Linked DNA regions of Blastococcus colisei. The protein of the gene in region 1 binds, or shares a complex with, the protein of each later gene. Links are inferred from orthologs where the notes say so. Each region holds a gene or a part of one and is shown in the gene's direction. Other genes may lie near its edges.

Evidence for each region.
Region 2: the proteins of FHU33_RS06805 (region 1) and trxA are in contact, whole or in part, in an NMR structure (PDB 2IPA), measured with the Bacillus subtilis proteins. The link is inferred for Blastococcus colisei from one-to-one orthologs.

The regions. Positions count from the first base shown.
Region 1 is NZ_VFQE01000001.1:1,424,679-1,432,163, reverse strand. What follows is about bases 2,556-5,555. They hold FHU33_RS06805 (arsenate reductase ArsC), read left to right. Parts: upstream 2,556-3,851; coding sequence 3,852-4,259; downstream 4,260-5,555. Other genes in these bases: FHU33_RS06790 (lipase family alpha/beta hydrolase), read right to left, coding at 5,323-5,555; FHU33_RS06795 (DUF4177 domain-containing protein), read right to left, coding at 4,838-5,047; FHU33_RS06800 (DUF4334 domain-containing protein), read right to left, coding at 4,263-4,841; arsB (ACR3 family arsenite efflux transporter), read left to right, coding at 2,731-3,855; FHU33_RS06815 (ArsR/SmtB family transcription factor), read left to right, coding at 2,556-2,734. In the rest of the region: FHU33_RS06830 (DinB family protein), read left to right, coding at 90-614; FHU33_RS06825 (hypothetical protein), read right to left, coding at 718-1,668; FHU33_RS06820 (ArsI/CadI family heavy metal resistance metalloenzyme), read right to left, coding at 1,758-2,240; more of FHU33_RS06815, read left to right, coding at 2,375-2,555; more of FHU33_RS06790, read right to left, coding at 5,556-6,576; FHU33_RS06785 (PspC domain-containing protein), read left to right, coding at 6,707-6,886; mgrA (L-glyceraldehyde 3-phosphate reductase), read right to left, coding at 6,897-7,485. UniProt on the Bacillus subtilis protein: Catalyzes the reduction of arsenate [As(V)] to arsenite [As(III)]. In vitro, can dephosphorylate para-nitrophenyl phosphate (pNPP).
Region 2 is NZ_VFQE01000001.1:74,135-81,300, reverse strand. What follows is about bases 1,998-4,678. They hold trxA (thioredoxin), read left to right. Parts: upstream 1,998-3,015; coding sequence 3,016-3,342; downstream 3,343-4,678. Other genes in these bases: FHU33_RS00370 (N-acetylmuramoyl-L-alanine amidase), read left to right, coding at 3,592-4,678; trxB (thioredoxin-disulfide reductase), read left to right, coding at 1,998-2,941. In the rest of the region: FHU33_RS00385 (hypothetical protein), read left to right, coding at 77-1,843; more of trxB, read left to right, coding at 1,931-1,997; more of FHU33_RS00370, read left to right, coding at 4,679-4,776; FHU33_RS00365 (aminotransferase-like domain-containing protein), read left to right, coding at 4,963-6,384; FHU33_RS00360 (D-alanine--D-alanine ligase family protein), read left to right, coding at 6,381-7,166. UniProt on the Bacillus subtilis protein: Participates in various redox reactions through the reversible oxidation of its active center dithiol to a disulfide and catalyzes dithiol-disulfide exchange reactions.

The DNA.
Region 1 (7,485 bases):
CCAGATTCTCGTCGATCGGTGCCAAGAACTGGCGCCAAAGGTGCCTAGCGTGATGCGGAACCGATCGACGACGACGGAAGGCGACTCTCATGACCACCGCGACTCCCACCCTCACCGCCGAGCGGGCCGACCTGCTCGAGACCCTGGCGGCGCACCGCCACTTCCTGCGGTACACCGTCCGAGGGCTGACCGACGACCAGGCACGGCGACGGCCGACCGCCAGCGAGCTGACCCTCGGCGGGTTGCTCAAGCACGTCGCGCACCAGGAGGCGGGCTGGGTGCGGTTCGTCCTCGAGGGTCCGGAGGCGATCGCCACACCCACCGATGACGCCGGCTTCCAGAACTGGGCCGACGAGTTCGTCCTGCTGCCCGGGGAGACGCTCGAGGGCGTCCTCGCCGAGTACGCGGAGATCGCGGAGCGCACCGACGAGCTCGTGAGGATGATTCCCGACCTCGACGCCTCCCACCCGCTGCCCGAGGCCCCGTGGTTCCAGCCGGGTGCGGTCCGCTCGGCCCGGCGGGTCTTCCTGCACGTCGTCGCCGAGACCGCCCAGCACGCCGGGCACGCCGACATCCTGCGCGAATCGCTCGACGGCCAGAAGACGATGGGCTGACCCGACCTGTGCTCTATCGCGATGAAGGACAGGTCAGGGTTCGCGGACGGCGGCGACCACCTGCTCCAGGTCGCCCTCCGAACCGGCCGGGCAAGGGGCCGGTTCAGCCGGGTCCGGCCTCCGACAGCTTGGTGACCCGCGCGATGGCGTGATCACGGGCCTCGGCCGCCTCGGCCGCCTCACGCTCGGCCGCCACCAGGCGCCGTTCCTCGCGCTTGAGCGCCGTGGCCGCCTCGGCGGCCTCACGCTCGGCCTCGGCCAGCTGATCGGCGAGCTCCTCCACGCGGGCCTGCAGCTCCTCGCGTCGGGCGGTCAGCTCCTCCGTGGCGCGCCGGTGTTCCTCGAGCGCGGACTCGGCCTCCTCGGCGGCGGCGGCCGCGGCATCGGCCGTTTCCTGCGCCGCCGCCAGCTCCCGCTGCCGCTTCGCTTCCGCGGCCCGCCGCCGCTCCTCCTGCTCGCGCGCCCGGCGGTCGGCGGCCGACTCGCCGGCCGGCTTCTTCGTCGCCGCGGGCGCCTTCGCCGGCTTCGCGGTGGGTTCGGGACGCGCTGGGTGGACCAGCCGGAGGTCCGGTTTCGCGACCGTCGTCCCCATGCCGCTGTAGTTCATCGGGGAGGTCAGTCGTCCGGTCAGCAGCGCCCGGCCGGCCTCCGGATCGGACATCGCCGCACGCAGGGTCTCCTCGATCTGGGTGGCCACCGAGGTGCTGACCGGGTGCCCCTCCCCGTTGGCCAGGGAGCGTGCCTGCCGGGTGAGGGCGGTGAGCAGCTGCCGGCGCTGGACGTCGAGAGCCCGCAACTGCTCGCCCGCAAGGTTCTCCTGCGCCTCGCGGAGCAGGTCACCCAGTTCGACCAGGCCCTCGGTCTCGGCGCGCTGTTCCCGCACCAGCAGGTTGCACGCCCATGCGGCGGCCGACGGCTTGGGCAGCGCGCCGATCTCCTTGGCCAGGGCCTTGTCGCCGTCTGCCTTGGCCTCGTCCTGGCGGGCCTTCCGGAGTTCGATGAACTCCTCCGGCGGCACCGCGTAGAGCTCGTCGGCCACCTCGTCCAGGTCCACGGGTTGAAACGATGCCAGAGGGCCACACAGTGCGCGCCGATGCGCAGTTCCGTTGCCCGGAACTGCGCATCAGCGCCCTTCGTCGGCGATCAGCAGCAGGAGGCAGCCAGACGGGCGTCGGAGTCGGAGCCCTCCGGCTTGCAGCAGGTGCCGTCGCCGGCGACGGCCGAGAGTTCGGCCTCGGTGCGGCCCTCGAGGTCGGGGCGGGCGTCGCCGGTGACGGTGTAGACCTCCCACGGTTCCCCGCCGGGGCCGGTCACCCAGACCTTGTCCTGAACGGCGTAGCAGCAGGTGGTGTTGTCCTCCACCCGCGTCGCCAGCCCCGCCTCGGCGAGCCGGGTCGTGGCGGCGGTGACCTCGTCCTGCGACGGCACCTCGACGCCGAGGTGGTCCATGCGGGTCGCCTCGCCGGGCTCGCCCTCGAGGAGCACGAGCTTCAGCGGTGGCTCGGCGACGGCGAAGTTGGCGTAGCCGGGACGGCGCTTGGCGGGGACGGCGTCGAAGAGCCGCGAGTAGAAGTCGACGGCGGCGTCGAGGTCGGCGACCCGGAGCGCGAGCTGGACACGGGACATGGGGGTCCACCCTTCCGTTCACATGCATCGACGAGCGTCGATGTCTGAACGGATGGGACCACCAGATATCGATGCTTGTCAATACGACGGGTGTCGCTATGATCGGTGACGATGTCTGCCACGGAGGAACCACGATGAGCGAGCCCGGACTGGCCTGCTGTACCCCACTGACCGGCACTCCGATGTCCGCCGAGCAGGCCGAGCAGGTCGCGCCCCTGCTCAAGGCGCTCGCCGACCCGGTCCGCCTGCGGCTGGTCAGCCTGATCGCGGCGAGCGCCGGCGGTGAGGCCTGCGTCTGCGACCTCAACGACGCCTTCGACCTCACCCAGGCCACCATCAGCCACCACCTGAAGGTGCTGCACTCCGCAGGACTGCTCGACCGGGACAAGCGCGGAGTGTGGGTCTACTACGCGGTGCGGCCGGCCGCCCTCGCCGCGGTGGCCACCCTCTTCGACACGAGCGGCCGCACCGCGCTGACCCTCAGCCCGGCATGAGCGACACCGTCGGCGAGTACGCCCGCCCCGGCGTCCCGGCCGAGGCGCCGGTCCTGCAGAAGCTCTCCACGCTCGACCGGTTCCTGCCGGTCTGGATCGTGGCTGCGATGGCGCTCGGCCTCGGCCTGGGCCGGTGGGTCCCGGGTCTGGACGACGCGCTGTCCGCGGTCGAGGTCGGCAACGTCAGCCTGCCGATCGCGATCGGGCTGCTGCTGATGATGTACCCGGTGCTGGCCAAGGTCCGGTACTCCGAGCTCGACCGGGTGACCGGAGACCGGACGTTGCTCGGCGCCTCGCTGGTGCTCAACTGGGTGCTGGGCCCGGCGCTCATGTTCGCGCTCGCCTGGCTCCTGCTCCCCGACCTCCCCGAGTACCGGACCGGCCTGATCATCGTCGGCCTGGCCCGCTGCATCGCGATGGTGCTGATCTGGAACGACCTGTCCTGCGGTGACCGCGAGGCGGCCGCCGTCCTCGTCGCGATCAACTCGGTCTTCCAGATCGTGGCCTTCGCCGCCCTCGGCTGGTTCTACCTGCAGGTCCTCCCCGGCTGGCTGGGCCTGTCGACGACGTCGGCGGAGTTCAGCGTCTGGGCCATCGTGGTGAGCGTCCTCGTCTTCCTCGGCATCCCCCTGGTCGCCGGCTTCCTGACCCGCACGCTGGGCGAGCGCCGCAAGGGCCGCGCCTGGTACGAGGAGAGCTTGCTGCCGCGGATCGGCCCGGTCGCGCTCTACGGGCTGCTGTTCACGATCGTCATGCTCTTCGCGCTGCAGGGCGAGGCGATCACCTCCCAGCCCTGGGACGTCGCCCGTATCGCCCTGCCGCTGCTGGCCTACTTCGTCCTCATGTTCGGCGGCTCGTTCCTGCTCGGCATGCGGCTTCACCTGGGGTACGCCAAGACCGCGACGCTCGCGTTCACGGCCGCCGGCAACAACTTCGAGCTGGCCATCGCCGTCGCCATCGGCACCTTCGGCGTCACCAGCGGGCAGGCGCTCGCCGGCGTCGTCGGGCCCTTGATCGAGGTCCCCGTCCTGGTCGGCCTGGTCTACGTGTCCCTGTGGGCCGCCCGCCGCTGGTTCCCCGGCGATCCCACCGTCCCCGCGACCGTCAGGAGCATCCCGTGAGCACGCCCAGCGTGCTGTTCGTCTGCGTCCACAATGCCGGCCGCTCCCAGATGGCCGCCGGCTGGCTCCGGCACCTCGCCGGCGACAGCGTCGAGGTCCGCTCGGCCGGCTCCGCGCCCGGCGACCAGGTCAACCCGGCCGCGGTCGACGCGATGGCCGAGGTCGGCATCGACATCTCCGGCCAGCGGCCCACGGTGCTCACCACCGACGCGGTGGAGGCCTCCGACGTCGTCATCACCATGGGCTGCGGGGACGCCTGCCCGATCTTCCCGGGCAAGCGCTACCTCGACTGGGACCTCGAGGACCCCGCCGGCCAGGGCGTCGAGGCGGTGCGGCCCATCCGCGACGAGATCGAGCGCCGCATCCGTGGCCTGCTCAGCGAACTACAGGTCCCGGTCCGCTGACGGTTACACGTCCGCTGCAGTGTCCCGTTCCAGGAGGAAGAAGAACGGCTCCGGCAGACCGCGCATGTCCATCGCGCCGATGACGACGTCGGGGCCGACCCTGCGGAACACGTCGATGATCGGCAGCGCGTCGTAGACCATCGCCGCTGTGCTCACGCCCCGGTGCTCGATCGTCCGCAGCCGCGCCCTGTGCCGGTGGGTGTGGAGCAACGGGCGGATCCGGCCGAACGCCGTCCGGACCGGCCACGACCGCGCCAGGCCGGCGTGGTCACGCAGCAACGGCAGCGGGATCCAGACCGGGTCGACCGCCCGCGGCCGTCCCCCTGGGCCCCGGAGGAGCAACGGATGGACCGCCTCCGCGCCCAGGACCTCCTTGCCGTACCAGCCGTAGGCCTCGAGCAGCCCGTCCAGTCGCGAGCCGGTCGGCAGGCCGCTCCCCCGCCATCGGCCGAGCATGTCCGCCGCCGGCACCGGAGGCAGCCCGTCGAAGAAGGCCAGGGCCTCCTCCGGAGCGACCCCGGACCGGTGCCTCTCGAGCCAGTCCGCCGCCGCCTCGTCGCTCAGCTGCGGGAGGGTGGTCACGCCACCGGACGCTCGAAGGTGACCAGCACACCCTCGACGCCGCCCGGGCCGATCCGGCCCTTCACCTCGACCGCGGTGATCGCCTTGAGCTGCCAGCCTCCGCGGGCGTGCTCGTTGAGCACCTTCTCCAGCTTGTCGCCGGACATCTTGCCGCCGATCATCCCCTCGCGGATCTCCGCGACCTTGTACTCGTACCGGGCTGCCATCGCTGCGCTCCGTCCGTCGTCGTCGGCCGTCGCGGCCCACCCTGCCAACGCCGGGGGCTCGCGTCGAGCGGAGCGTCACGGCCGAAGACCGGCGAGGTGCGCCGGGCGACCAGCCGGACCATCCCGGCCTGGATGTCGTCCTCCACCCGGTCGTACATCTCCTGCACGGAGGCCGTGTCGTGGGCTTGGCCGGACCGACGACAATCCCTCGTCTCTGACGAGACAACGGCCGAACGTGCCCCCGGGTCACGCGCGATCTGCGACAGGATGTCCGGTCAGGACGTCATGCGCTCGCCGGGCGCCGACGGACGGGGGCCCTCCGGCCGGTCGACGAGCCAGGTGCGGATCTGCTCGTAGACGCGGGGATGGTTGAGCAGGTCGAAGTGGTGCAGGCCCCCGAGCCGGTGCACGTGATCGGGCGGGAAGGTCAGCCGGTCGTCGTCCCCCGTGTCGCCGGTGGCGCTGCGCGGGGGCACGAGGAGGTCGCCGAGGAGGTCCGCGAGCCGGCCCGCGGGATTGCGGCTCAGGGTCGCCAGGACGACGAAGTGACGGGCGCCGTCATGCAGCGGCACGTGGGTGCGCGGCGCCGGGCCGATGGCGTCGAGATCCCGATCGGTCCAGTCGGCCTCGACCAGCGTGCCGTGGCGGAGGTCCTTGATGCCGACACTGCGCAGCGACAGCAGCCGGGCCAGCGGCTGGGTCTCCGGCAGCCGGGCGAGCCCTGCGGCGAGCCGGTGGACACCCCGTTCCAACGGGGCACCCAGGTGCGGTGACCCCAGGGTGACGGTGTCGCGCACGTGGTGGGTCCAGCCGTGCGCCTCCGCCGTCCCGCCGTGCGCCTGGTGCAGGGCGCTGCGGGCGACCAGCCCGCCCATGGAGTGGCCGATGAGGACGACGTCCTGGACCGGCACGGGCCAGGCGTCGACCAGCGCGGTCAGCAGGACGTCGAGGGAGCGTCCGTTGTCGGAGATGTGCAGCCCGGTGTTGTAGCGCAGGTAGACCGGGGTGAGACCGAGGTCCTCGCGCAGCCGCGTGCCGTAGGTAACCCCGGGCTCCCCGCGCCGCTCGGCCGAGTAGCACCACGAGATCTCGGTTTCGGTGAGCCCGTGCAGGAAGACCGCCAGCCGCCCGGTCGCCTCGGGGAAGGCGTCGCGGAGCGCCTCTGGCTCGGCCGGCACCGGGCGTCCGGCCACCCGGACGGTCATGTCCAGCGCGAGCGCGGGCGCCTCGCGCCGGACGAGATCCCCGTGGGCACCGTTGAGGATCGCGAGCGTCACCCGGCCGGCGCGGGCATCGTCGAGCTCTCGGCCGTCGGCCCGCAGCGCGGCGGCCTCCCCCGCGACACGTGCACCCGCGCCGAGGGCCACCCCGACCGAGGCGTAGGCCGCCTCGGCGATCGCGTCGTGGACGGCCCGGACCGGCGCCGCGGCCGGGCCGACCGCTCCGAACGCCCGTCCCGCGATGCCGCGGTGCACCTCGTGGATGCGCGTCGTGCTGCCACGCAGCGTCAGTCGCGCCAGCCGGGACACGTCCCTGATCTCGTCCGCCCGCACAGCCTTCCCCCTGGTTCACGTGCCGAGGGCCGAGGATCCCGCGCGTCCCGGTCATCAGCAACCGGGCCCCATGTTGGTCCGCCGGCATCGCGGGTAGGGGCGAACCATGGCAGCACTGGTCAGACCTCGGTCCGGGAAGGTCATCGCGGGCGTCTGCGCCGCGTTGGCCGACCGCTTCGGCCTCTCGCGCGGGCTCGTGCGCGTGGGCTTCGTGCTCTTCGGCCTCTTCGGCGTGGGCGAGATCGTCTACATCGCGCTCTGGCTGCTCGTCCCCAAGGCGCCCTGACCGATCCGCCTCAGGCGGTGCGGGGCGCCTGCCAGAGGTCGATGCCGGTGTCGACGGCGTGCTCGTCGATGGCCCGGAGCTCGTCGTCGTCGAACGCCAGGTTGTCCAACGCCGCCACGTTCTGCTCCAGCTGCCCGACGCTGCTGGCGCCGATCAGCACCGTCGTCATCCGGGGGTCGCGCAGCGCCCACGCCAGCGCCATCTGGGCGAGGCTCTGCCCACGCCCGTCGGCGATCCCGTCGAGCGTGCGGATGCGGCCGAGCGCCTCGTCGGTGAGCAGGTCGGTCGACAGCGACTTGCCCTGGCTCGCCCGGGAGCCCTCCGGGACGCCGTCCAGGTACTTCGCCGTGAGCATCCCCTGGGCCAGCGGCGAGAACGCGATGCAGCCCGCACCCACCTGCTCCAGGGTGTCCAGCAGGCCCTCGGTCTCGATCCAGCGGTTGAGCATCGAGTACGACGGCTGGTGGATCAGCAGCGGCGTCCCCAGGTCGGCGAGGATCGCCGCGGCCTTGGCGGTGTCCTGCGGCGAGTAGGACGAGATGCCGGCGTAGAGCGCCTTACCCGAGCGGACGGCGTTGTCCAGCGCCCCCATGGTCTCC
Region 2 (7,166 bases), 1.3 Mb from region 1 along the record:
TCCCTCGGGGGATGCGTCGCCACCGTCGGAGCGCACGCGCCGGCGGCCGCAACAGGACAGGGGGTCGACAGTGTCGATGACATCGACGACCACCGGCCTTCCCGACCGCTACCGGCCGCTCGACCAGATCGGCGCCGACGAGCCGACGCCGACGGGCGTCATCCAGTGCTGGCGGGCCAAGGACCGCGTCCTCAACCGCGACGTGGCCATCCGGGTGCACACCCCGGCCGGCCAGGCCGCGCACGCGTGGATCAGCCGCGCCCTCACCGCCGGCGGGCTGGCCACTCCCGCCCTGGCGATGGTCTACGACGCCTCCGAAGGCATCGGGGGTGGGCCGGGCGGCGACACCGTGGGTGGGGGGGCGGCCGGCAGCGCCGCCTACGTCGTCAACGAGTGGATCGACGGCGAGACCCTGGCCGAGCGCCTCACCCGCGGGCCCATGCCCGACCGGGAGGTCCGGACCGTGCTGCGCCGCCTGGCCGAGGGCGTGGCCGAGGCGCACCGGGTCGGCCTCGCCGTCGGTGGGCTCACCCCGGACAACGTCGTGCTGCGCCCCAACGGGCTGGTGGGCCTGCGAGCGGTTCCCGCCGCCACCGGGACCATCGACGGCGACATCGCCGCGCTGGGCGCGCTGCTGGAGGCGTGCCTGACCGGCCTCGACCCGGCTCAGCCCGGACAGCGTCGGCTCACCGGACCGTCGGACCTCGTCGCGCTGGTGCGCCGGGCCCGGTCGACCGAGCCCGGCCAGGGTCTGTCCAGCGTGGCCGCCATGGCCTCGCTGCTGGCCGAGCGCTCCCGCTCGGGCCCGATGTCGGCGGCGGCCCGGGCCGAGGAGACCGACAGCGGCTGGTTGCGTCGCCTGCGCGATCGCCGGCCCGATCAGGCCTCCGACCACCCCGACGCGCCCGCGCGCCCCCAGGTGGCGCCCGACGGCGAGCCGGTCCGCCTGAACCCGCAGACACTGCCCCCGGTCCCGCCGGTGCGACCGGTCACCGGCACCGCCGTCCCTCCCGGTGCCCTCGGCGGTGACACGATCGCGGCCGGTTCCGTCACCCCGGCCGCCGGTGCCTACGCCGGGTCGGCATTCCCTTCCCCGCCCACTCGCTTCGACGACGAGCCGCTCGACGTGCTCGACGACGGGTACGACGGATACGACGGCCGGTACGAGGAACCCCTCACCGGGGAGAACGACATCGACGAGGACGGGGCCACGCGGCACCGCCTCGTGGTCTTCGGCCTGCCACTGCTCGCCCTGCTCGTGGTGGTGGCGCTGGCGTGGTGGTTCGGCAAGGGCGTCATCTCGGTGGCCGGTGAGGTGGACGAGACGCCTGGCTCGACCCCGTCGGTGAGTGCCCCCGCGCAGGGCTCGGAGACCGGCTCCCCCGTCGAGGCGGGCGCGGCCGTTCCGATCGTCGGCGGCGACGTGTTCGACCCCCAGGGCGACGGTGACCCCGACCATCCCGACGACGTGCCGCTCGCCTTCGACGGCGACCCCGCGACATCCTGGTCGACCTACGAGTACCGGGGCTCACCGGCCTTCGGCAACCTCAAGGACGGCGTAGGCCTGCTGCTCGACCTGGGCTCCGCCCAGGAACTCGGGGCGGTCACGGTCACCAGCACCTCGCCCGGCGCCACCGTCGAGATCCGCACCGCCGACTCGGCGGGCGGGAGCGTCGACGCCTTCGACGTCGCCGCCGCAGGTGAGCTGCAGGAGGAGACGCAGCTCGTCTTCGAGGAGCCGGTCACCGGGCAGTACGTGCTGGTCTGGTTCACCGGCCTGGTGCCCAGCGAGGGCGGCTTCTCGGCCGACATCGCCGAGGTCACCGTCCAGGCGGCCGGCTGAAGGAGGACGCCGTCCTCCCCGGGACGGGCGAGCCTCTGGACGCCGGCCGTGGGGAATGCTCCCCCTACGATCCTCGTTGTGCCGCCCGTGACTGACTCCCCAACCCCCGGTCCCGCCGTGACGACGGGCGAGATCGAGAACCCCGTGATCCCGCCCGCCGAGCACGACGGCATCCGCGACCTGATCATCATCGGGTCCGGACCGGCCGGGTACACCGCGGCCACGTACGCCGCCCGAGCGAACCTCCACCCGTTGGTGTTCGAGGGCTCGCAGTTCGGCGGCGCGCTGATGACCACCACCGAGGTGGAGAACTTCCCCGGTTTCCCGGAGGGCATCCAGGGTCCGCAGCTCATGGACGACATGCGAACCCAGGCCGAGAAGTTCGGCGCCCAGCTGGAGCCGCGCGACGTCACCGAGGTCGACCTCACCGCCGAGCCCAAGATCGTCAAGGTCGGCAGCGAGGTCCACCGCGCCCACGCCGTCATCGTCGCCACCGGGTCCAAGTACCGGTACCTGGGGCTGGAGAACGAGCAGCGCCTGCTGGGCCGCGGCGTCTCGGCGTGCGCGACCTGTGACGGCTTCTTCTTCCGCGACCAGGACATCGTCGTGGTCGGTGGCGGTGACTCGGCGATGGAGGAGGCCACCTTCCTCACCCGCTTCGCCAAGAGCGTCACCGTCGTCCACCGGCGCAACGAGCTCCGTGCCTCCAAGATCATGGTGAAGCGGGCGCAGGACAACGAGAAGATCCGCTGGGCGCTGGGCAAGCAGGTCACCGACGTCCTCGGTGACAGCACCGTGGACGGCGTCCAGATCAGCGACGTCGAGAACGGCAGCACCGAGACGCTGCCGGTCAGCGGCCTGTTCGTCGCGATCGGGCACGACCCACGCAGCGAACTGTTCGCCGGCCAGCTCAAGCTGGACGACGCGGGGTACATCCAGGTCGAGCACCCCAGCACCCGCACCAACATCGACGGTGTGTTCGCCTGCGGTGACGTCGTCGACCACATCTACCGGCAGGCCATCACCTCGGCCGGCACCGGCGCGGCCGCGGCGATCGACGCCGAGCGCTGGCTCGCCGAGACGTTCGACGAGCGCTGAGCGGGCATACAACCACCCACCTGCGGGTTGACCCCACAGGACTTCGAGCAAGCGAACGAGAGGGAGAACGACCGATGGCAGGCAACACCGTGACGGTCACCGACACCAGCTTCGCCAGCGACGTGCTGGGCAGCGACAAGCCCGTGCTCGTGGACTTCTGGGCGGAGTGGTGCGGCCCCTGCAAGATGGTCGCCCCCGTCCTCGAGGAGATCGCCGCCGAGCACGGCGACAAGCTGACCATCGCCAAGCTCAACATCGACGAGAACCCGCAGATCGCCCGCGACTACCAGGTCATGTCGATCCCGACCATGACGGTCTTCCAGGGTGGCAAGCCGGTGAAGAGCATCATCGGCGCCAAGCCCAAGGGCGCGATCCTCAACGACCTCGCCGACTACCTCTAGGCCTCGTCCCGAGGCTCGCCGCAAGTTGCGAGGGGTGAGGAGGACGAGGTCCTTTCTCTCGCACGCTCGGCGCGGGCCCCTGAAGGGTGGCCGTTCCAGAGCGTGACCGTCGGGCCCATTCGTCCACCCGGACGGATGGGCCCGACGCCGTTGGAGTGGCCCCCGATGGGCCGCGCCGTCCGACAGGGACGACAATCGGGGCACGATGACGAGAACGGCGGAGTTTTCGAGTTCCCCAGCGGAGCTGTGATGGGAACCGACAGCCGTATGCAGATCCTGAGGCTCGGGGACCGAGGGGCCGCCGTCGCGGACGTACAGACGGCGCTCCGCAGCCTGGGCCTGCTGCCCGACGGAGACGGCGCCGCCACTCCCCGCCCCCCGCAGGCCATGGCCACGCTCCCCGACGTCGCGCTCGACTCCGCGGTCTTCGACGACGCGACGGAACTGGCGGTCCGGCATTTCCAGCAGAACCGTGGCCTGTCCGTGGACGGGCGCGTGGGCGAGGAGACCTACCGGGCGCTGAACGAGGCCCGCTGGTCACTGGGTGACCGGCTGCTGCGCTACGACCCCGAGCGGCCGGTCCGCGGGGACGACGTGATCAGCCTGCAGGAGCGGGTGCACGAGCTCGGCTACGACGCCGGCCCGGTCGACGGGGTGTTCGGCGCCGAGACCGAGACCGGTCTCCGCGCCTTCCAGCGCGACTACGGTCTCACCGCCGACGGCACCTGCGGCCCGGCCACCCTGCGTGCCCTCCGCCAGTTGGGCCGCAAGGTCACCGGCGGGCGGCCGCAGCTCCTCCGGCAGAGCGCCTCCCTCGTCGAGAGCGGGCCGCACCTGATCGGCCGGCGCATCGTGGTCGATCCGGGGCACGGCGGCGAGGACGCCGGCTGCACCGAGGGGGAGACCACCGAGTCCGACCTGGTCTTCGACCTCGCCTCGCGCATCGAGGGCCGGCTCGCCGCAGCCGGCGCGACGGTCTACCTCACCCGCGGCCGGCACCAGAACCCGTCGCCGGCCGAGCGCACCGCGTTCGCGAACGACGCCCGCGCCGACCTGTTCATCGCCCTGCACCTCGACGCGCACAGCTCCGAGCACGCGCGCGGGGTGGCCAGCTACTACTACGGCACGGGTTCCGGCCCCTCGTCCACCGTCGGCGAGCAGTTCGCCAACCTGGCCCGCCGTGAGGTCCTCGCCCGCACCGGCATGCTCGACCTCGGCTCGCACCCCAAGACGTGGGACCTCCTGCGGATGACCCGGATGCCGGCGGTCCGCCTGGACTGCGGCTACCTCTCCCACCCGGTCGACCGGCTGCTGCTCCTCGACGCCCGCGTCCGCAGCGCCATCGCCTCCGCTGTCCTCGCCGCCGTCCAGCGCCTCTACCTGCCCGCAGAAGCAGATCCGCCCACGGGCACCTTCGTGCTGCCGGCTCCGTGATCTGAGCTGTGACAATGCGATCCTCCGGATCGCACCGCGGCCAGGTGCCGTTCCCTCGATGCGTTGAGCCGCTGAGTCGTCCCTGCGCGGACCCCTCCGGGGCCCACTCGGGCCGACGGCCCGGTGCAGTCCAGTTGATCCGGGCGGCACGCTCGCCCGCCTAGGTTCCGTCCTTACACTCGGAAGGTGCCCACCACCCCGCCCGGCTCACCCGCCGGTCCCGGTCAGCCGGGAACGCACCTGACGCACGGTGCGCATCCCCACGTCGTCCCGCGGCATCCGCGGCTCGATCCCCTGGCCGACCGGTACGCAGCACGCACGCACGGCATGAAGAGCTCGGAGATCCGGGCACTCTTCTCCGTCGTGAGCCGACCGGAGGTCGTCTCCCTGGCGGGCGGCATGCCTGCGGTCACCGCCCTCCCGCTGGACGCGGTGGGCTCGATGATCGGCGAGCTCGTCTCCGGCATGGGCGCGCAGACCCTGCAGTACGGGTCGGGTCAGGGCGACCCACGGCTGCGCGAGCGGATCTGCGACGTCATGGCCCTGGAGGGCATCACCGATGCCTCGCCCAGCGAGGTCGTCGTCACCGTCGGCTCCCAGCAGGGCCTGGACCTGGTGACCCGCGTCTTCATCGACCCCGGTGACGTGATCCTGGCCGAGGGTCCCTCCTATGTCGGCGCCCTGGGCGTCTTCCAGGCCGCCCAGGCCCGGGTCCGGCACGTCGCGATGGATGACCACGGGCTGATCCCGGAGGCGCTGGAAGAAGCGCTCATCGACTGCCGCGCCAACGGCGACCGCGTGAAGTTCCTCTACACGGTGCCGAACTTCCACAACCCGGCGGGCGTCACGCTGTCGGAGCCGCGCCGCGAGGCGATCATGGCGCTCGCCGAGCAGTTCGACCTGCTCGTCATCGAGGACAACCCCTACGGTCTGCTCGGATTCGAGCACGAACCGTTGCGTGCGCTGCGGGCCCGCAACAACCAGCGGGTCATCTACCTCGGCTCCTTCTCCAAGACGTTCTCACCGGGTCTGCGGGTGGGTTGGGTGCTCGCACCGCTCGCCGTCCGGGAGAAGCTCGTGCTGGCCACCGAGGCGCAGGTGCTCTGCCCGCCGTCGCTGACGCAGTACGCCGTCGCCCGGTACCTGGACACCCAGCCCTGGCGCGAGCAGATCAAGCTGTTCACCGAGCTCTACCGCGAGCGCCGGGACGCCACCCTGGAGTCGCTGGCCGCGCTCATGCCCGCGGGCACCGCGTGGACCCGGCCCGACGGCGGCTTCTACGTCTGGCTCAAGCTGCCGCCGGGGCTGGACGCCAAGCTCATGCAGCCCCGCGCGGTCAACGCGCACGTGGCCTACGTGCCCGGCATCGGTTTCTTCGCCGACGGCAACGGCCGGGAGTACATGCGGCTGTCCTACTGCTATCCCGAGCCCGACCAGATCCGCGAGGGCGTGCGCCGGCTGGCCCGCGTCATCGAGGCCGAGCTCGACCTGCATTCCACGTTCGACCCCGTCGACACCGGTACGTTCCGGGCGATCAAGTCCGGCCACGACGCCGAGACGATCGTCGGGCCCGCCAACAGCGATACCTACGAGGACGGACGGGCATGACGGAGTCGACGGCCACTTCCCCCGAATCCGATGCCGCCGGTCCCTCGGGCCTGCGCGCCGTCGTCCTCAGTGGAGGCCTGACCTTCGAGCGCGAGGTCAGTCTCTCGTCGGGGACCCAGGTGTGGGAAGAGCTGGTCAGGGCCGGGGTCGACGCCGAGATCCGCGACGCGGACGCCGACCTGCTCCCGGGCCTGGCGGCCGCCCCGGCCGACGCCGTCTTCATCGCCCTGCACGGCGCCACGGGGGAGGACGGCGCCCTGCGGGCCGTCCTGGACCTGGCCGGCGTCGCCTACGTCGGTTCGCCGGCCGCCGCCTGCCGGCTGGCGTGGGACAAGCCGGCGGCCAAGTCCGTGGTGCGGGCTGCCGGTGCCGCGACGCCGGACTGGGTGGCGCTGCCGCACAGCACCTTCCGGGAGCTGGGCGCCGGCGCGGTCCTCGACCTCATGGTGGCCCGGCTCGGCCTGCCGCTGATCGTGAAGCCGGCCTCGGGCGGTTCCGCCCTCGGCGTGCAGAAGGTGAGCAACGTCGAGGAGCTGCCCGCGGCGATGGTCAGCTGCTTCGCCTACGGCGACACGGTCATGGTCGAGCGCTACGTCGACGGCGTCGAGCTGGCGATCTCCGTCGTCGATCTGGGGGAGGGGCCGCAGGCGCTGCCGGCGGTCGAGATCGCCCCGGCCTCCGGGGTCTTCGACTACACCGCGAGGTACACCCCCGGCCTCACCGAGTACCACGCGCCGGCCCGGGTGGCGGACGACGTCGCCGAGCGTGCCGCCGCGCTGGCC